Regions from separate parts of the Isoptericola sp. 178 genome, predicted to be linked through region 1. Evidence: riboswitches for the same ligand, from Rfam matches in the RefSeq annotation. Region 1 holds a riboswitch; each other region holds the start of a gene.
The links. Region 1 has a riboswitch for cyclic di-AMP ahead of Q6349_RS05215 (C40 family peptidase). Riboswitches for the same ligand answer to the same signal wherever they lie in the genome.

Region 1 (6,690 bases):
CGTCGGCGGCGAAGGCCTTCTGCGGGCCGAAGTAGTAGACGTCGGTCTCGTGCAGGTCGACCGGCAGCGCGCCCGCACCCGAGGTCGCGTCGGTCAGCAGGAGCTGGTCGGGGCCGCCCGGGCGGCGCACGGGAGCGACCGCCCCGGTCGAGGTCTCGTTGTGCGGGGTGGCGTAGACGTCCACGGCGTCCGACGGCGTCAGGTGGGCCACCGTCCCGGGTGCGGCCTCGACCACCTCGGGGTCGTCGAGGAAGGGTGCCCGGGCGGTGGCGGCGGCGAACTTGGCCCCGAACTCCCCGAACACGGCATGCTGGGCCCGCCGTCGGACGAGGGACGCCGTGGCGACCTCCCAGAAGGCGGTCGACCCGCCGTTGCCGAGGGCCACCTCGTACCCCGCGGGCAGGTCGAACAACTCGGTCAGGCCCGTGCGCACCCGGTGCACCAGATCCTTGACCGGGGCCTGCCGGTGCGAGGTGCCCAGCACCGGGCGTGCCGGGTCGCCGGCCGCGACGAGGGCCTCGACCTGGCCCGTGCGCACCTTGGACGGGCCGGAGCCGAAGCGGCCGTCGGAGGGCAGCATCGACGCGGGGATCTGGAGGGTCATGCGAATAGACTAGGCCCGGGCCTCAAGACGGGAGCGGACGTGACGGACCTGATCGACACCACCGAGATGTACCTGAAGACGATCTACGAGCTGGGTGAGGAAGGCATCACGCCGCTGCGCGCCCGGATCGCGGAACGTCTGGGGCACTCGGGCCCGACCGTCTCCCAGACGGTCGCGCGGATGGAGCGGGACGGTCTGGTCGTCGTCACCGGTGACCGGCACCTCGAGCTGACCGCCGACGGTCAGGAGAAGGCCGTGCGGGTCATGCGCAAGCACCGTCTGGCCGAGCGTCTGCTCACCGACGTCATCAAGCTCGACTGGCCGCAGGTGCACAACGAGGCCTGCCGGTGGGAGCACGTCATGAGCGACCTCGTCGAGCGTCGGCTGGTGACCCTGCTCGACCACCCGCACCACGACCCGTACGGCAACCCGATCCCGGGGCTGTCGGAGCTGGGGGAGCAGTACGAGGAGCTGCCGTTCCTCGAAGGCGTGCAGTCCCTGCCGCTGTACCTGGAGTCCGGGGCCGACGCCTCCGCGACGGTCGTGCTGCGCCGCATCGCCGAGCCGGTCCAGGTCGACGACGAGTTCCTCCTGCGGCTGTCCGACGCGGGCCTCTTCCCGGGCGCGAGCATCGAGGTGGAGCGCGCCGGCGACGACTTCGTCGTCCGTCTGGTCGACGGTGACGGTGCCCTGGAGCTGCCGGAGGAGCTGGCCAAGCACCTCTTCGTCGCAGCCCGCTGAGATCTCGACGCGACGCGTCGGACGCGAGACGTGACCGGAGCGTGACATCGGCGGGGAGGTTCCGGTACGGTCAGACTCGCTCGCGCGGGTGTCTCGCGCGAGTACCGGGACGGGCGCCTAACCCTGTCACCGTCCTGGTTCCCACGGATGACCGCACGACAGGGGCGGGGGACCCACGATTCGGGCACCGGTGACGGTGTCCTCGGGGTGAAGTCCCACGGTTCGTACGGACCGCGGGGCCGGGTGTTTTCTCCCACCCGAACCCGACAGCTGACCTCGTAGGCGAACGGAGAGGTTGAACGTGACTGCTCGCAGCATGCGCGGTAAGCACCGCGCCGCACGCCGCCCCATGATGGCGGCCCCCTCCGCGGCCGCAGGCCGTCGGGCTGCTGTGGTGGCGACCGCCGGTGGTCTCCTGGTCTCCACGATCGGTGGCGCGAGCGCCGCCCACGCGGCGCCGGTGGACGCGGACGCGGCCAAGAAGCTGAGCACCGTGGACCTGGGTGCGCTGACCGACCAGGCGCGCCAGGCGCTCGAGGCGGCCCCGGTGGTCACCGTCGACGCCGAGGCCAAGGTCCAGGTCGAGCGCGTGACGCCCACGATCGTCGAGCGGGCGGACATCAAGGCCGCGCCGGAGCCCGAGCCGGAGCCCGTGCGCGAGGCGGCGCCGTCGCGCTCCTCCGAGCGCGAGTCGCTCTCGAGCTCGTCCTCCTCCTCCTCGACGACGACGTCCTCCTCGGCCACCACGGCCGTGCCGGACTCCGCCGTCGGGTCGACGATCGTCTCCATCGCCTCGCGCTACGTGGGCGTCCCGTACGTCTCCGGTGGCACCACGCCGTCCGGCTTCGACTGCTCCGGGTTCACCCAGTACGTGTACGCCCAGGCCGGTATCTCGCTGCCGCGGTCGTCCTCGGACCAGCGCTACGCCGGCAGCGTGGTCTCCCGCTCCGCCGCGCAGCCGGGCGACCTCATCTGGACCCCGGGCCACATCTCCATCTACGCGGGTGGCAACACGCAGATCGACGCCCCGCGTCCGGGCAAGACGATCCAGTTCCGGAACATCTGGCAGTCCAACCCGACCTTCATCCGAGTCGGCTGAGACGCCGGCACCTCGTGCCGAGGGCCCTGTCGCGCGCAGAGCGCGGCAGGGCCCTCTGTCGTGCCGCGAGGTGCTCCCGGGGGTCCCGGACGCCGGACACCCCTCGAGGGACTCAGCGGGGGGCGCAGTGCCCTCTGCGGGGCCCCTCGGACGTGTATCGCCGCAGATCGTGATCGAAACGTGACATCGGGGCGTGTATCAGATACCGTTCTCGCGTCCGGTGGAGCAGTCTGCCGGACCTCGACCGGACGCCGAGCCCTGCCGCCGGTCGGGAACCGAGACCCTAGGCAGGGGCGGGGGACCCACTCTCGGGCACCGGACACGGTGTCCTCGGGGTGAAGTCCCACGGTTCGTCCGAACCGTGGGGCCGGGTGATTTCTCCCACCCGAACCCGACAGCTGACTTCGTAGGCGGACAGGAGAGGGAAGACGTGAACGCACGCACCACGACGCGCGGTCGGCACCTGGCCGCCCGCCGCCCCATCACCGCACCATCTGCAGCCGCGAGCCGTCGTGCTGCCGTGATGGCCACCGCCGGCGGTCTGCTGGTCTCCACGATCGGTGGCGCCACCGCCGCGCACGCCGCGCCCGTGGACTCGGACGCGGCCAAGAAGCTGAGCACCGTGGACCTCGGTTCGCTGACCGACCAGGCCCGCGAGGCCCTGGAGTCCGCGCCCGTGGTCACCGTCGACTCCGGTGCCAAGGTCCAGGTCGAGCGCGTGACGCCGAAGATCGCCGAGAAGGCGGACATCAAGGCGGCCCCCGAGCCCGAGCCCGAGCCGGAGCCCGTGCGCGAGACGACCACCTCGCGCTCCGCCGAGCGGGAGCCCACGTCGACGTCGAGCTCGTCCTCGTCGTCGTCCTCGTCCTCGTCGAGCTCGACCGAGAGCTCCAGCTCCAGCTCCTCGACGCCGACGGCCGACAGCTCGCGGGGTTCGCAGGTCGTGTCCATCGCGGCCCGCTACCTCGGCACGCCGTACGTCGTCGGCGGCGCCTCGCCGTCCGGGTTCGACTGCTCGGGCCTGGTGACCTACGTGTACGCGCAGGTCGGCGTCTCGCTGCCGCACTCCTCGAGCGCGATCCTCAGCGCGTCCAACACGACGCAGATCTCGCAGTCGTCGGCGCAGCCGGGCGACCTCATCTGGTCCCCGGGGCACATCTCGATCTACATCGGCAACGGCCAGCAGATCGAGGCCACGCGCCCCGGCGGTTGGACCGTCCGCCAGTCCAGCCTCTGGCAGTCCAGCCCGACCTTCCTGCGGGTCACCGGCTGACCGACGCCTCGACCGTCCGCCCCGACGCCCCGGCACTCCTCGTGAGTGCCGGGGCGTCGTGCGTCCGGGCACGGCCCGGCCCCCGAGCGCGCCACGCGGTGTCGCCGGGCGGCCTTTGCTGCGTCTTGCGGGGCGCTTTCGTTAGGCTTGAACCAGGCGGATGCCGGACGGCGAGGTCCGGACGCAGACGGGAGGCGCGAGATGACACGTCCTGAGGTCGTCCTGGTGGGGGTCGACGGTTCCGACGCGAGCATGCACGCCCTGGACTGGGCCGCGGCGTACGCGGCACGTGTCGGGTGGAGCCTGCACGTCGTGTGCAGCTACTCGTTGCCGTCCTTCACGGCCGCCTCCCTGGACGGCGGCTACGCGGCCCTCGACGACACCGCGATCGCCGAGGGGGCCAAGGCGGTGCTGTCCGAGGCCACGGCAAGGGTCGAGGGGATCGGCGTCCCGGTCACGGGGACGGTCGCCACCGGGGACGCCGCCGGGGTGCTCGTCGAGATGTCCGCGGAGGCGTGCCTGGCCGTCGTGGGGACGCGCGGGCGCGGCGGATTCACGGAGCGTCTGCTGGGGACGGTGTCCTCGGCGCTGCCGGCCCACGCGCACTGCCCGACGGTGGTCGTGCCCTACCGGCAGGAGGTCGCCGAGACCGACGACCCGGAGCGGCGCGACGGCGACCGGATCCACGACGTGCGGCGGATCGTCGTCGGGGTCGACGGGTCGCCGACCGCGGAGATCGCGTTGCGGCACGCCGTCGAGCAGGCCGAGACCTGGGACGCCGAGCTCGTCGCCGTGGCCGGGGTCCCGCTGGGCAGCGGGGCCGGCGTGCTGGCGTGGCTGCCGTCCCAGATCGACCACGAGCAGATCCTCGACGACGTCAAGGCAGGTCTGGACGTCATCGTCGACCGGGTCGCGGCCGAGCACCCGGGGCTGACGATCAAGCGCCACGTCCTGGACGGGTCCGGTGCCGAGCTCCTGACGGAGTTCTCGGGCGCGGCGGACCTCGTCGTGGTCGGTTCGCGGGGGCGGGGCGGGTTCCGCGGGCTGCTGCTCGGGTCGACGAGCCAGGCCGTGCTGCACCACTCCAAGTGCCCGGTGCTCGTGGTCACCCGCCGGTGCGACGAGGAGCTGCAGGCCGACTCGGCCGCCTGACCGCCTGTTGTGGGCATGAAATCGGCAGCCCGACACGGGTCCGCGCCTGCAGATTCCACGCCCACAACGCGGGGTTGTGGATGACGGGCCCGCGGCGGGGCATGGCTCTGCCACGGTCGTGGCGTGCTGCGAACCACGGCGGAGGGACCCACCCGTGAACCGTTCCGCGTCGCCGACGCGCTCGCTCAGGGGGCGGACCCCGCCGCGCTGCGCCGGGTCGACCTCGACGCGCCGTTCCACGGCGTCCGCGCCCCTGCCGCGTCCGTCTCCGACCTGGAGGGACGGTGCCGGGCACTGATGGCCGTGCTGGACGACGGTGTCGTCTTCAGCCACGTCACGGCGCTGCGGCTGCTCGGGGTCGACGTGCCGTGGACCCTGCGGCACGAGGCGGGCGACGACGCGCCGCCGCACGTCGTCACCTCGCGCGAGGCAGGCCGGCCGCAGCGTCAGGACGTGGTCGCCCACCGGTCACGGCAGGAGCTCCTGGACACCATGGTGGTCCGAGGGCTCCCGGTCACCACGCCGGCGCAGACGTTCGTGCATGTCGCGGCAGGCCTCCGGGTGCCGGACGACGTCGTCGTGCTCGGTGACGCGATGATGCGGCACCGGCGCGAGCTCGTGCTGCCCGCGCAGCTGGCCGACCTCGCCGGACGGACGCGGAAGGTCAAGGGGATCGCCCAGGTCCGCGCCCAGGTCCCGCGGGTCCGACCCGGCACCGACTCGGTGATGGAGACGCGGACCCGCCTGCGGCTCACCGACGCCGGCCTGCCGGAACCGCTGGTCAACGCCACCCTCCGGCTGGCCGACGGGACCTACGTCAAACGCTGCGACCTGCTGTATCCGGACCACCGCGTGATCGTCGAGTACGACGGCGACCAGCACCGCAGCGACCGCGCGCAGTGGCGCGACGACGTGAGGCGACGGCGGTGGACGGAGCGGCTCGGGTACACGGTCGTCGTGGTGGTCGGTGACGACTTCGTCGAGGCGCTCACGGCAGGGGCGGGGTCCGCCGTCGACCGCGTGCGTGCTCTGCTCGCCGGGCCGGTGCCGCCGCAGCCGCCCCGAGCACCCCGGACCGTGGCCGTCCCGTACGTGCCCTCCGCGCCACCCGCCACCCCGTTGTGGGTATGAGATCTGCCGGTCGACCGGGCGTGTCGGCTGCAGATTTCATGCCCACAACTGGCAGGGGTCAGCGGCGGTTCCGGTACAGGTACATGGTGATCGGCGCGAAGATCGCCGTCATCACCACGGCCGAGACGAGCACCGTCACGATGTCGCCGGTCACGGGGACGCCGGCCATGAGGCCACGGATCGCCGTCACCAGGTGGGACACCGGGTTGACGTCCACGAACGCCTGCAGGCCCGACGGCATCGTCGAGGGGTCGACGAAGATGTTCGAGGCGAACGTCAGCGGCATCAGCACCATCATCGACACGCCCATCACGGCGTTCGGGGTGCGCAGCAGCAGGCCCAGGATGGTGAAGATCCAGCTCAGCGCGAACGCGAAGACGAGCAGCAGCGCGACGCCCGCGACCACGCCCAGGACGCCGCCGGCCGGCCGGAACCCGATGAGCAGCCCGAGCCCGATGCACATGATCGACGCGATCGTGTACCGCACCTGGTCCCCGAGCAGCGCCCCGACGATCGGGGCGGGCCGCCAGATCGGCAGGGACCGGAACCGGTCGAAGACTCCCTTGGTGATGTCGGTGTTCAGGGTGTAGCCGGTGTACACCGTGACGATGATGATCGTCTGCACCAGGATCCCCGGCAGCAGGAACTGGATGTAGGCGTCCGTGGACCCGGCCAGCGCCCCGCCGAACA
Region 2 (6,690 bases), on a different contig from region 1:
TCCGACGACACGGCCTCCCGGGACCGGCTGGAGAAGCTGCGCGCCGACCTGGCCGATCGCCGCGAGGAGCTCGCCGCCCTCACCGCGCGCTGGGAGGCCGAGAAGGCCGGCCACAACCGGGTGGGCGACCTGCGCGCCCGCATCGACGAGCTGCGCACCGAGGCCGACCGCCTGCAGCGCCAGGGCGACCTCGAGTCCGCCGCGCGCCTGCTCTACGGGGAGATCCCGCAGGTCGAGCGCGAGCTCGTCGAGGCCGAGCAGGCCGAGGCCTCCGAGGAGGCGGCCGAGGAGGCGGCGCACGAGACGCCGATGATCGCCGACAAGGTCGGGGCGGACGAGGTCGCCGAGGTCGTCTCGGCCTGGACCGGCATCCCCGCCGGCCGCATGCTCCAGGGGGAGACCGAGAAGCTCCTGCACATGGAGGACGTGCTCGGCGAGCGGCTCATCGGGCAGCAGGCGGCGGTGCGCTCCGTGTCCGACGCCGTGCGGCGCTCGCGGGCCGGGGTGGCGGACCCCGACCGGCCCACCGGGTCCTTCCTGTTCCTCGGGCCGACCGGTGTCGGCAAGACCGAGCTCGCCAAGTCCCTGGCCGAGTTCCTCTTCGACGACGAGCGCGCCATGGTGCGCATCGACATGTCCGAGTACTCCGAGAAGCACTCGGTGGCGCGGCTGGTCGGCGCACCCCCCGGGTACGTCGGCTACGAGGAGGGCGGGCAGCTCACCGAGGCCGTGCGCCGCCGGCCCTACTCCGTGGTGCTGCTCGACGAGGTGGAGAAGGCCCACCCCGAGGTCTTCGACATCCTGCTGCAGGTGCTCGACGACGGTCGCCTCACCGACGGCCAGGGCCGCACCGTCGACTTCCGCAACACCATCCTGGTGCTGACCTCGAACCTCGGCTCGCAGTTCCTCGTCGACCCGGTGATGGACCAGGAGGCCAAGCGCGAGAGCGTCATGACGGCGGTGCGCACGGCCTTCAAGCCCGAGTTCCTCAACCGGCTGGACGACGTGGTCCTCTTCGACGCGCTGTCCCTCGACGAGCTGGGACGGATCGTCGAGCTGCAGGTCGCGGCGCTCGCCCAGCGGCTGGCCGACCGGCGCATCACGCTCGACGTGACGCCGTCCGCCCGCCGGTGGCTGGCGGTCGAGGGGTACGACCCCGCCTACGGCGCCCGCCCGCTGCGGCGGCTCGTCCAGCGCGAGATCGGCGACCGGCTGGCCCGCCGGCTGCTGTCCGGCGAGACGGCCGACGGGGACACCGTCGTCGTCGACCGCGTCGAGGGTGCCGAGGGGCTCTCGCTGGCCTGATCGTCGCCGGGACGACGACGGCCCCGCCCTCCGTGCGGAAGGCGGGGCCGTCGGGCGCTCGCGGCGCCCGGACCGGTGCCGGTCAGATGCGGATGAACCGCGGGCTGCTCTGCCAGATCTGGCGCTTCACCACGCCGACGCCCGGACGGGCCGACTCGATGATCCGGCCGTTGCCGGCGTAGATCCCGATGTGCCCCGGCGAGTAGACCAGGTCGCCCTGCCGGGCGTTGCTGCGCGAGACGCGCGTGCCGAGGGAGGCCTGGGCCGACGACGAGCGCGGCAGGGTCTTGCCGATCGCCTTCTTGTACACGTAGGACGTGAACCCCGAGCAGTCGAACCCGGTGGCGGGCGACGTGCCGCCCCACGAGTACCGGTGCCCGATGTAGTTGTGGGCCACCCGGACGACCTTCTGGCCGCGGGTCATCTTCGGCTTGACGTGGACCTTCCGGTACTTGGTCGACTTCTTGAGTCCCTCGGCCCGGGCCGGCACCCCGACGACGCGGATCCTGTTCTTGCCCAGGTCGTACTTGCCGAGCCCCGGCCGGAACCGGACGACCCCGTACTTGTTGGTCTTCTTCACGGCGACCTTGTCGCCGGAGATGAACAGGCGCACCCGGCCCTGGACGGGCTCGCCCCACTTGCGCAGCTTCACCGTGTACTTCGGGCGGGTGTGCCACTTGCCCTTCGTGGCCGTGTGACGGCTCTTGGAGACGTACATGTTGGTCGTCGCCTTGGGCTTGATCCACACCCTGCGGTGCTTCGTCACCTGCTCCAACCCGGTGGAGGCGGCCGGCGCGACGACGACGCGGATGCCGTTGCGGCCGACGTCGTAGTGGGAGAACCCGGGGCGGAAGTGGATCGTGCCGTCCCCGTCGAGGCTCTTGACCGCGACCTTGGTGCCCTGGACGTAGAGCCGGACCCGGCCGGCGAACGCCTCGCCGTCCGCGGTCGCGCGGACCGTGTAGCGGGGGCGGGTGTGGCCCTGTCCCTTGCGGCCGGTGCTGCGGGACTTCGACACCGAGACGTCGGGCGTCGTGCTCACGACGACGGGCTCCTCGGTGGCGGTGCCGGTGTCCTCGGCGGCCGGTTCCTCGGTCGGCGTCGTGGTCGTCCCGTCCGTGGTGGTCGTCGGCTCGGGCGACGCGGTGTCCTCGACGACGGGTTCCGGCGTCGGGGTCGCGGTGCCGTCGGAGACCGACGTGTCGGTCGCGTCCGTGGTGGTCGTGCCGGCCGAGGTGGTCTCGTCGGCGACGGTCTCGTCCGTGGTGGTCGTGAGCGCGTCGTCGGCGGCGGCCGATCCGGCGCCGGCGACCAGCGTGCCGCCGGCGAGGGCCGCCGTGAGCGTCATGGCGACGGCGGCGTGGCGTTTCCTGGGGGTGCGCACGGCACCCTGCGGGCGCGCAGCATCCAGCGAGGGTGTGGACATGGGGTACTCCTCCAGCCGGCGAGATGAGCTGTCGGGTTAGGCCGAGAAGTGGTGGCCTGCCGCCGATGGACGGCTTCACCCCGAGGGTGGCGCTGACGTCACCCGAAGAACCTGGGTCTCCCGCTGCTGCCGTCGGTGCTCCGGTGGGCCGTCCCGTCGGCAGCACTGGGCACCGGGCCGGTCGCCGCCCGGTCTCCGGGCGACGACAGGACGCTAGCCCCGAAACGGTCGGAGGTCACGGTCAGATAACGGTCACCTCCTGCGCCGATGGTGGAGGCGGTGTGAAGGGATCCGGCGGCGGGACGCTGTCCGACATGACGGACACGGCGCGCCGGAACCGTCGGAAACGGCCGTCGACCGAGGGCCGGGATCGGGCGATCGACCCATCCGGGGTGCCGGGGAGGTGAAGATCGGGCACCGATCCGATGACGTTCCCGGCCGCTCAGTCCAGGAGCGAGCCGGTCCGCGTGCCGTCCACGACGGCCACGCACAGCCCCGTGCGGTCCCCGGCGGCCCAGGACTCCTCGCTCGGCGCCCAGACCACCAGCTCGACCCGTGTGGAGTCGTCCGCGCGCGCCTGCGGGCCCAGGAGGTCCGGGGTGCAGCCCCGCGCGGTGCGGGCCGCCGCCTCGTCCGCGCCGGGCCAGACGGCGTCCGCCGACGCGTCGGTGCGCCCGACCACCTCGGCCGCGTGCGGCTCGCCGCACGGCACCACCTCGACGCGTCCCACGGCGCCGTCGGTCGGGGCCTCGGCGAGGCACGAGCCGAGGACGAGCTGCACGGCGTTGACGGTCTCCGGCGCGGTGACGTCGGCCGCGACGGGTTCCCACGCCTCCTCGCGCGTGCTCGTCGTCAGGTAGGAGGCCCCCACGGCGCCGCCGACCACGAGCAGGATCAGGGCGAGGACCGACAGCACCCAGATCCGGGCCCGGCGCCGCGCCGCGGCGCGCTCGGCCGGCGTGGGTCCGGGGACGCCCCAGCGGGCCCCGGGGTCCACCGGCCGGCGGTCCGACGCGCCCGTCGGTGCCGGGCCGGGGGAGGGACGGGCCGGACCCCGCGTCCCGTCCGGGGCGGGGCCGGACGCCTCCGGGCCGGGCGAGGCGAAGGAGAGGTCGTCCTCGGGGCGCTCGGTCATGGGAGCCAACCTACCGAGCCGGGCGCTCCTTCCGGGTCCGGGCGGTTCAGACCCCCACGCGGCGCTCGACGCCCGGCAGGTCGTCCTCGCGCAGCACGTCGGACAGCCGTCGGCGGTCCAGGCGGCGCACCCACCCGGCCCGTGCGCCGTCCGGTCGCGCCTCCTGCAGCACCCACCGGCGGACGCCGAGCGCGGTGAGGCGCGCGCCGATCGCCAGGACGTCCTCGCGGGTGTGCACGGTGGGGTCGACGGTGGTGCGGATCTCGTGGTCGACCCCGGACTCGACCACGAGCCGGGCCGACTCCCACGCCGCCCGCCCGGACGGTGCCGCTCCGGTGACGAGCTCGTACCGGTCCGGCACCGCCTTGATGTCCAGGCCGACCCAGTCCACCAGGGGCAGCACGCGGGCGAGCCGGGTCGGCCAGGGGCCGCCGGAGTGCACGCCGACCTCGAGCCCGAGGTCGCGGACGTCGCGGCAGGCGTCCGCCAGGCCGGGCTGGAGGGTGGGTTCACCGCCGGAGATCACCAGGCCGTCCAGGAGGCTGCGGCGCTTGCGCAGCAGCTCGAGGACCTCCGACCAGGTCGCACCGGGCCGCCGCCGGGGGTCGATCAGGGAGGGGTTGTGGCAGTAGGTGCACCGCCACGGGCATCCCTGGGTGAACGCGGTGGCGACCAGACGACCGGGCCGGTCGACCGTCGAGAACGGCACGAAGCCGGCGATGCGCAGCGGTGCCCGGGCCGGCGCGTCAGGCGACATCGACGGTCACCGCCGCGGGCTCCCGGGAGGCCGCGGGCTCCCGGAACGGCACGCGCTCGGCGTACTCGCCCTGCTTGCCGGTGTTGAAGGACGCCACGGGGCGGAAGTACCCCATCACCCGGGTCCACACCTCGGTCCCGGCGCCGCAGGTCGGGCAGGACCGCACGTCGCCCGCGAGGTAGCCGTGCGTGGCGCAGATCGAGAACGTCGGCGTCACCGTGAGGTAGGGCAGCCGGTGGTTCTCCAGGGCACGGCGCACGAGCAGGCGGCACGACTCGGCGCCGGACATCTGCTCGCCCAGGTAGAGGTGCAGCACCGTGCCGCCCGTGTAGCGCCGCTGCAGCTCGTCCTGGCGGGCGAGTGCCTCGAACGGGTCGTCGGTGAAGCCGACCGGGAGCTGGGTGGAGTTCGTGTAGTACGGCTGCTCCGGGGTCCCGGCCTGCAGGATCCCCGGGTAGCGGGCGCGGTCCTCGCGGGCGAACCGGTAGGTCGTGCCCTCGGCAGGGGTCGCCTCCAGGTTGTACAGGTGGCCCGTGCGCTCCTGGATCTCGACGAGGCGCGTGCGCAGGTGGTCGAGCAGCTCGAGGGCCGTGGCGTGCCCGGCCGGCGTGGTGATGTCCTCGGTGTCGGCGGTGGCGTTGCGGATCATCTCGTTGACCCCGTTGACGCCGATGGTGGAGAAGTGGGCGTCGAGCGTCCCGAGGTAGCGCCGCGTCCAGGGGTACAGCCCGCCGTCCATGAGCCGCTGGACCGTCTCGCGGCGTGCCTCGAGACCGTCGGCGGCGAGGTCGACGAGGCGGTCCAGCGCCGCGTACAGCGCCTCGCGGTCCGGGCCGTGGACGTGCCCGAGCCGGGCGCAGTTGATCGTGACCACGCCGAGCGAGCCGGTCTGCTCGCCGGACCCGAACAGCCCGTTGCCGCGCGCGAGCAGCTCGCGCAGGTCGAGCTGGAGGCGGCAGCACATCGAGCGCACGTCGCCGGGGTTCAGGTCGGAGCTGATGAAGTTCTGGAAGTACGGCGTGCCGTACCGCGCGGTCATCTCGAAGATCTCCTCGGAGATCTCGGAGTCCCAGTCGAAGTCCGGCGTGATGTTGTACGTCGGGATCGGGAAGGTGAACACCCGGCCGGCGGCGTCCCCGGCGGACATGACGGCCACGAACGCCCGGTTGATCATGTCGGACTCGGCCTGCAGGTCGCCGTAGGTGACGTCGAGGACGTCGTCGCCGACGACGGGGTGCTCGTCGGCGAGGTCGGGCGGGCAGGTGAGGTCGAAGGTCAGGTTGGTGAACGGCGTCTGGGTGCCCCAGCGGGACGGCACGTTGAGGTTGTGGACGAACTCCTGCAGGGCCTGGGTGACCTCGGCCTGGCTGAGGCGGTCGACGTGGACGTACGGGGCCAGCAGGGTGTCGAAGGAGCTGAAGGCCTGGGCCCCCGCCCACTCGTTCTGCAGCGTGCCGAAGAAGTTGACGATCTGCCCGAGCGCCGAGCTCAGGTGCCGGGGCGGCCAGGAGGCGACCGCCCCCGCGACCCCGCCGAACCCCTCGGACAGCAGCTGGCGCAGCGACCACCCGGCGCAGTAGCCGCCGAGCACGTCGAGGTCGTGGACGTGCAGGTCGCCCTGCCGGTGCGCGGCGGCCAGCTCGGGGGAGAACACCTCGTCGAGCCAGTAGTTCGCGATCGTCTTGCCCGCGACGTTCAGGACGAGGCCACCGAGGGAGTAGCCCTGGTTGGCGTTGGCGTGCACCCGCCAGTCGGCCCGGGCGACGTACTCGCCCACGGCGGCGGAGGCATCGATCTGCGTACCCACGGCGACTCCTCGCATCAGGCTTGTGAAGACATTCACGAGCCTAGCGAGGCGAGGGAGGGGGCCCTCCCGACACGCCGCGGCGGCCGGCGTGACATCGATCCGGACCGGCCGTCACCTCGGCGCCTCAGACCAGGTCGAGCATCACCGGCACGTGGTCGCTGGCGCCCTTGCCGCGTCGCTCGCCCCGGTCGACCGTCGCACCGGTGACCCGGTCGCGCAGCGCCGGCGAGGCGTACGCGAAGTCGATGCGCAGCCCCTTG
Region 3 (6,690 bases), on a different contig from region 1:
AGAGGCATGCCGACCGACCCGACGGAGGGTGAGGATCCATGGGCACGCAGGACCAGGTCCAGCTCATCGCCTACGCCGACCGGCTCGGCGGCGACCTGCGGGGACTGGCGCGCTTCCTGCGCCGCGACGAGGTCGCCGAGTCGTTCGGGGGCGTGCACGTCCTGCCGTTCTACACGCCCTTCGACGGCGCGGACGCCGGCTTCGACCCCGTCGACCACACGGCCGTCGACCCGCGCCTGGGGACATGGGACGACGTGCGTGACCTGTCCCGCACCCACGACGTGATGGTCGACCTCATCGTCAACCACGTCTCCGCCGACTCCGCGGCGTTCCGCGACGTCGTCGCCCACGGCGACGCCTCGCCGTGGGCACCGATGTTCCTCACGATGTCGTCGGTCTTCCCGGACGGCGCACGGGAGGAGGAGCTGGCCCGCATCTACCGGCCCCGGCCCGGGCTGCCGTTCACGGCGCTGCGGCTCGGGGACGCGCTGCGCTACGTGTGGACGACGTTCACGCCCCAGCAGATCGACATCGACCTGAGCTCCGAGCTCGGCCAGGACTACCTCACCTCGATCCTCGACACGGTCGCGGCGGCCGGGGTGCGCCAGGTGCGCCTCGACGCCGTCGGGTACGCGGTCAAGACGCCGGGCAGCACGTGCTTCATGACGCCCGAGACCTTCGCCTTCATCGCGGACTTCGCGGCACGGGCGCGGGAGCGGGGTGTGGACGTCCTGGTCGAGGTGCACTCCTACTACCGGCGTCAGATCGAGATCGCGCGGGAGGTGGACCTCGTCTACGACTTCGCGCTGCCTCCGCTCGTGCTGCACGCGCTGTACACCGGCGACGGCACGGCGCTGCTCGACTGGCTGCGTGAACGTCCCCGCAACGCCGTCACGGTGCTCGACACCCACGACGGGATCGGGGTCATCGACGTCGGCCCCGACCAGACCGTCGAACCGGGGGAGCCGGATCGCCCCGGCCTGCTGGACCCGGCCCAGATCGACGCCCTCGTGGAGGGGATCCACGAGCGGACCGGCGGTGCGTCGGCCGCGGCGACGGGTGCCGCGGCGTCGAACCTCGACCTGTACCAGGTGAACTCGACCTTCTACGACGCGCTCGGCCGCGACGACGCGCGCTATCTCGCCGCGCGAGCGCTCCAGCTCTTCACGCCCGGCATCCCGCAGGTCTACTACGTCGGCCTGCTGGCGGGAGAGAACGACGTCGAGCTCCTGCAGCGTACGGGCGTGGGGCGGGACATCAACCGCCACCACTACACGGCGGAGGAGATCGACGCCGCGCTCGAGACGCCGGTGGTGCGGCGGATGCTGGCCCTGTGCCGGTTCCGCAACACGTTCCCGGCGTTCGACGGCGACGTCGACGCGACGCTCCACGGCGCGGTGCTGAGCATGGAGCGCCGCGGCGTCGAGGTGCCCGACGCCGTCGCCGTCCTCGAGGTCGACCTGGCCAGCGGCGCCGGGACCCTGACCTGGTCCTCCGGTGGGCGGGGCGAGGCGTCGGTCGACCTCGCTGCCTTCACCCCGGACGACCTCGGCGGCCCGGTGGGGCCTTGAGATCGTCCGGTCTCAGCCGCCCATCTCGGTGACGGCGTCCGTGTACTCCCAGTGCCACGGCTCGTACTTGTCGTAGATCGCCCAGTCGGGGTTGTCCCAGCCGTAGGCCGGCGCGTTCGCGCGGAGCCAGTCGTAGCGGCTGCCGGAGTACGTCTCCGGGCAGAGGTCCACGGCCAGACCCCACCCGTGGTTCGAGGTGCCGGGCGTGGCGGCCAGGTACCCCTTGGCCTCCTTGGTCGCGACCTGCGACGAGTAGCTCCGGTAACCGTCGGTGATGCACATGTTCTCGCCGAAGACCACGCGGTAGGCCAGGTTGAGCCGGGCGAGGGCGACGCCGGCGTCGGCGCGGATCCGCGTCGTGCCGTCCCACAGGGTGCACATCTCGCTCTCGGGGATGTACCCGTTGGACCCGGTGCCGCTGGCGTAGCCGTCGCAGCCGGGCAGCGGCGGCGGCGGGGGCTCGGGCGCCGCCTCGACGGACAGGGCGACCTTCTCCGCGGACATCGTGGCGTCCGCCGGCACGACGGTGCCGCCGACCGAGCCACCGGCCGCGCGGGACGTCGTCGGCGCGGCCCGGTCGGCGTTCCGGGAGGCGGCCTGGCCACGGTCGGCGAGCAGGGCGGCCTGCTTCGCGGCGCTCGTCACGGCCGCGAGGTCGGCGGCGGCGTCACCCGGGGCGCGGACGCCGGAGGGCGCGGCCTCCGGGCTCGTGGCGCGCGGCAGCTCGGTCGTGTTGGAGGCCACGGCCATGCCGGTCGTGGTCGCCATCGTGACGGCGAGGCCCAGGCCGATGCTCAGCGGCCAGCTCGTGGGCGCGAGCGAGGACCAGGTCGGGCCAGTGCGGCGGCGTCGAGCCGCGTGGCTCGCGGTGTGTCGTCCCTTGGCACGTGCCCTCGTGGGTGCGGGTCGTGCGGTCGCCTCGGGGAGCGCGGGCAGGTCGCGCGTGTGCCTCATCGGGCGGTGCGGGGTCGCATCGAACATTCTCCTGGCGCCTGCGGGGTTAGCTGTCGGGTTCGGGTCGGAGACTGACCCGGCCGGCAGGGCGTCCCTGCACGGCTTCACCCCGAGGGCACCGTGGTGCCCGAGAGTGGGTCCCCCGTCCCTGTCGTTCGTGTCGTCCGGCTCCGGGGCGGTGACAGGGCTCGGCGCCCGCCTCGGACATCTCACCTGGGGTGTGAGCTGCCTGGACACTATCCCTCCCGCCGCGAGTTGTCACGGGTAGATCACGGGTGCGCTACGTTGACCAACCTCTGACCCGATTCGCAGGAAGAAGGTGGACGATGCCGGAACGGACGTCACGTCGTTCGACGATCGCCGTGCTGGGCCCGGGGGGCGTCGGCGGGCTGGTGGGAGCGCTGGCCGCCCGGGCGGGCCATCGTGTGATCGTCCTGGCCGGCCCCGAGACGGCGTCGACCCTCCGTTCCGACGGCCTCCGCGTCACCAGCGGCTTCTTCGGGGACTTCTCGGCCGAGGTCGAGGCGGACACCGAGCTGCGCGAACCGGTCGACCTGTGCCTGGTCGCCGTCAAGCACCCGTCGCTGCCCGAAGCCCTGGAGCGGGTCCCTGCTGAGCACGTCGCCGCCGGGCTCGTCGTGCCGCTGCTCAACGGGGTCGAGCACGTCGCCACCCTGCGCGAGCGGTTCGCGCCGGCGTCCGTCGCCGCCGGTGTCATCCGCGTCGAGTCCACCCGGACCGCTCCCGGGCGGATCGTGCACGGCAGTCCCTTCGTCGAGGTGGACCTGGCCAGCAGCACGGCGCCCCCCGAGCGGCTCGAGGCCGCGGCGACGATCCTGCGGGACGCGGGGGTCACCACGCTGGTCCGCGACGACGAGGGGGCGATGCTGTGGGGCAAGCTCGGGCTCCTCGCGCCCTTCGCCCTGCTGACGACCTACCACGGGGAGCCGATCGGGACGCTCCGGACCGAGCGTCGCGACACCCTCGCGGCGCTCGTCGCGGAGGTCGCCGCGATCGGCCAGGCCGGCGGCGGTCCCGACACCAGCCAGACGGCCCTGCGCTTCTACGACACGTTCCCGCCCGAGGCGCGCTCGTCCATGCAGCGTGACGCCGAGGCCGGGCGGCCCCTGGAGCTCGACGCCATCGGCGGGGCCGTGCTGCGGGCCGCCGACCGGCACGAGGTCCCCGCACCCCTCACCCGGCGGCTGGTGACCGAGCTCGGCCGGTCCTCGACCTCGTCACCGGGCGCCTCGACGGGAGCCGGCGCCACTGGGTAGCGAGCAGGTGCCCCGGGGGGACATCCTGGAGCCGGCCCCTCGAGGACGAGGTCGACGACGACGGAGGATCCCATGACCGCGAGTCCGCCCGCCACGACCCCGGACGTCGCGACGCCGGACCCCGCGCAGCGTCAGCCGGCACCCCGCACCACCCACCAGGTCGTGAACCAGCCGCCGGAACGCGTCGACGTCAACGAGTACCTGGACTTCCCGGTGCTGCGCGAGGCGGTGCACGCGTTCGGCGGCGACTGGGGCGAGGAGCGACTGGTCGAGGCCGGGGCGCACGTCGGGACCGCGGCGTTCCAGCACGCGGCCGAGCGGGCGAACATCCACGAGCCGGTGCTGCACACCCACGACCGGCGTGGCCGCCGCCTCGACGAGGTCGAGTACGACCCCGCCTACCACGAGGTGCTCGCCGCCGCCGTCGAGCGCGGGGCGCACACGGGCGCCTGGGCGGAGCCGGGGCCCGGGGCGAACGTCGTGCGGGGCGCCGTCTTCTCGCTGTTCTCGCAGGTCGAGCCCGGCCATGCGTGCCCCGTCTCGATGACGCACGCGGCCGTGCCCTCCCTGCGGCACGCGCCGGAGCTCGCCGCCGTCTGGGAACCGCGCCTGCTGTCGTCCGGGTACGACGGCACGCCGGCCGCTCCCGGGGACAAACCCGGCGTGCTCGTCGGCATGGCCATGACGGAGAAGCAGGGCGGGTCGGACGTCCGCGCCAACACCACGGCGGCCGTCCCCGTGGGCTCGGACGGGACGTCCCTGCTCACCGGGCACAAGTGGTTCTGCTCGGCCCCGATGTCGGACGCGTTCCTCGTCCTGGCCCAGGCCGGAGGCGAGGACGCCGGGCCGCCCGGGTCACCGACGTGCTTCCTGGTGCCGCGCGTCCTCGAGGACGGCACCCGCAACGCGTTCCGCATCCAGCGGCTCAAGGACAAGCTCGGCAACCGGTCGAACGCGTCGGCGGAGGTCGAGCTCGACGGCACCGTCGGGTATCTCGTCGGGGAGCCCGGCCGCGGGGTGCGCACCATCATCGAGATGGTGTCGCGCACCCGGCTGGACTGCGTCCACGGGTCGGCGGCCGGCATGCGCCAGGGGGTCGCCGAGGCCTTGTGGCACGCGGACCACCGCAGCGCGTTCGGGGCGCACCTGGTCGACCAGCCCGCCATGACGGCCGTGCTCGCCGACCTCGCGCTGGAGTCCGAGGCCGCGACCCTGACCTCGATGCGCCTGGCCGCGGCGTACGACGCCGAGACGGACGCCGAGCGGGCGTTCCGCCGTCTGGCCACGGCGGTGAGCAAGTTCTGGGTGTGCCAGCGCGGCCCGCACCACGCGTTCGAGGCGATGGAGTGCCTGGGCGGCAACGGGTACACCGAGGCGTTCCCGCTGGCACGCCGGTACCGCGAGCAGCCCGTCATGGCCATCTGGGAGGGGTCGGGCAACGTCATCGCCCTGGACGTGCTGCGGGCGATGGCGCGCGAGCCGGAGTCTGTCGAGGCGTTCCGTGCCGAGCTCGGCACGACGGCGGGGGCGCACCCCGCCCTGGACGCGCACGTCGCGCGCACGCAGCGGCTGCTCACCGAGCTCGCCGGGTCCGACGACGGCGCGCAGCAGGCGCAGGCCCGCCGCGTCGTCGAGTCGCTCGCCGTGGCGCTGCAGGCGTCGCTGATGGTGCGGCACGCGCCGTCGGGCAGCGCCGAGGCGTTCGTCGCCGCGCGGCTCGGGGAGGACCGCGGCGCCGGCTACGGGGTGCTGCCGGCCGGCACCGACTGCCGTGCGGTGCTGGCACGGCACCGCCGGCGCTGACCGAGGCGCGTCCCGACGCGTCGTCCGGCCGGGCGGGGCGTCACTCCTCGTCGTCGACGAGCAGGTCGGCCGTGACCAGCACGTAGTCCTCGTCGCGCAGGTCCTTGATGATCTTGCCGACGGCGTCGACCGAGGTCGCGTGGATGTCGTGCAGCAGCACGTTGCTCCCGGGCTCCACCTGCTCGCGGACCCGACGGCGGGTCTCCTTCGCGTCGCGGGTCTGCCAGTCGAGCGTGTCGAGGTTCCAGGTCATGACGTCGAGCCCGCTGCGGGTCGCGAGCGTGCGGACCCGGCCGTCGACGTCACCGTAGGGCGGCCGCAGCAGGAACGGGGTGGACCCGGTCGCCTCGCGGATCGCGTCGGAGGTGCTGCGCAGCTCCTCGCGCACCTCGGCGTCGTCGAGGGTGGTGAGCTGCGGGTGGCTCCACGAGTGGTTGGCGACGAGGTGCCCCGCGTCGGCGACCGCGCGGGCGATCTGCGGGTTCCTGGCGACGTTGTCGCCCACCATGAAGAACGTGGCCGGTGCGTCCTTGCGGTCGAGGATCCGCAGCAGCCGTTCGGTCTGCGCCACGGGACCGTCGTCGAAGGTCAGGGCGACGCACTTGTCCACCCGACAGTCGACGCCCTCGGCACGCGCCGCCGCACGGCGCTCGGCGGTGATCTGGTCCAGCCGGGTGCGCCACAGGGACGTGCTGGTCTCGAGCAGGGTGTCCCGCAGGCGCACGGCCTCGTCGGGGTCCACGGCGTCGACGCCGGCGTCGAGCATCGCCTCGGCGTCGGAGACCGCCGTGTCGAGGGTGCCGAGGTCGAGGTCGGCGTCCTGCGCGGTGAGGTCCGTCAGCGCGTCACGGCCCTGGACGACGGCGGGCTGCAGCTCGTCGACGGCCCACTGGCGGCGTGCGGCGGCGACGGCGTCGCTCGTCTCCAGGACCTCCGCTGCGGCGTCGTCGAGCGCCTCCGGCGAGGGGTCCGACCCGTCGACGACCTCGACCTCCACCTGTGGCAACGTCTCCGGGAAGAACGGGTTCGGGCGGGTGACCGCCTCGACCGTGCGGGTCTCGACCGGGTAGCTGACCTCGGCGTCC

Region 2: another riboswitch for cyclic di-AMP. It lies ahead of Q6349_RS02755 (C40 family peptidase); the one in region 1 lies ahead of Q6349_RS05215 (C40 family peptidase).
Region 3: another riboswitch for cyclic di-AMP. It lies ahead of Q6349_RS15205 (D-alanyl-D-alanine carboxypeptidase family protein); the one in region 1 lies ahead of Q6349_RS05215 (C40 family peptidase).

Annotation. Positions count from the first base shown of each region.
Region 1 covers NZ_JAUQYN010000002.1:128,803-135,492, forward strand. Annotated here, with positions in the region: gene serC (phosphoserine transaminase) at 1-604, opposite strand, end outside; gene Q6349_RS05205 (metal-dependent transcriptional regulator) at 644-1,345, shown strand; cyclic di-AMP (ydaO/yuaA leader) riboswitch at 1,481-1,644, shown strand; gene Q6349_RS05210 (C40 family peptidase) at 1,647-2,444, shown strand; cyclic di-AMP (ydaO/yuaA leader) riboswitch at 2,708-2,872, shown strand; gene Q6349_RS05215 (C40 family peptidase) at 2,875-3,717, shown strand; gene Q6349_RS05220 (universal stress protein) at 3,919-4,869, shown strand; gene Q6349_RS05225 (DUF559 domain-containing protein) at 4,993-6,000, shown strand; gene Q6349_RS05230 (ABC transporter permease) at 6,059-6,690, opposite strand, start outside.
Region 2 covers NZ_JAUQYN010000001.1:582,178-588,867, reverse strand. Annotated here, with positions in the region: gene clpB (ATP-dependent chaperone ClpB) at 1-1,305, shown strand, start outside; gene Q6349_RS02755 (C40 family peptidase) at 1,388-2,731, opposite strand; cyclic di-AMP (ydaO/yuaA leader) riboswitch at 2,736-2,879, opposite strand; gene Q6349_RS02750 (septum formation family protein) at 3,174-3,866, opposite strand; gene Q6349_RS02745 (anaerobic ribonucleoside-triphosphate reductase activating protein) at 3,913-4,623, opposite strand; gene Q6349_RS02740 (ribonucleoside triphosphate reductase) at 4,613-6,445, opposite strand; gene Q6349_RS02735 (exodeoxyribonuclease III) at 6,555-6,690, opposite strand, start outside.
Region 3 covers NZ_JAUQYN010000006.1:35,866-42,555, forward strand. Annotated here, with positions in the region: gene gtfA (sucrose phosphorylase) at 39-1,571, shown strand; gene Q6349_RS15205 (D-alanyl-D-alanine carboxypeptidase family protein) at 1,584-2,525, opposite strand; cyclic di-AMP (ydaO/yuaA leader) riboswitch at 2,545-2,711, opposite strand; gene Q6349_RS15210 (ketopantoate reductase family protein) at 2,852-3,802, shown strand; gene Q6349_RS15215 (acyl-CoA dehydrogenase family protein) at 3,875-5,605, shown strand; gene Q6349_RS15220 (polysaccharide deacetylase family protein) at 5,646-6,690, opposite strand, start outside.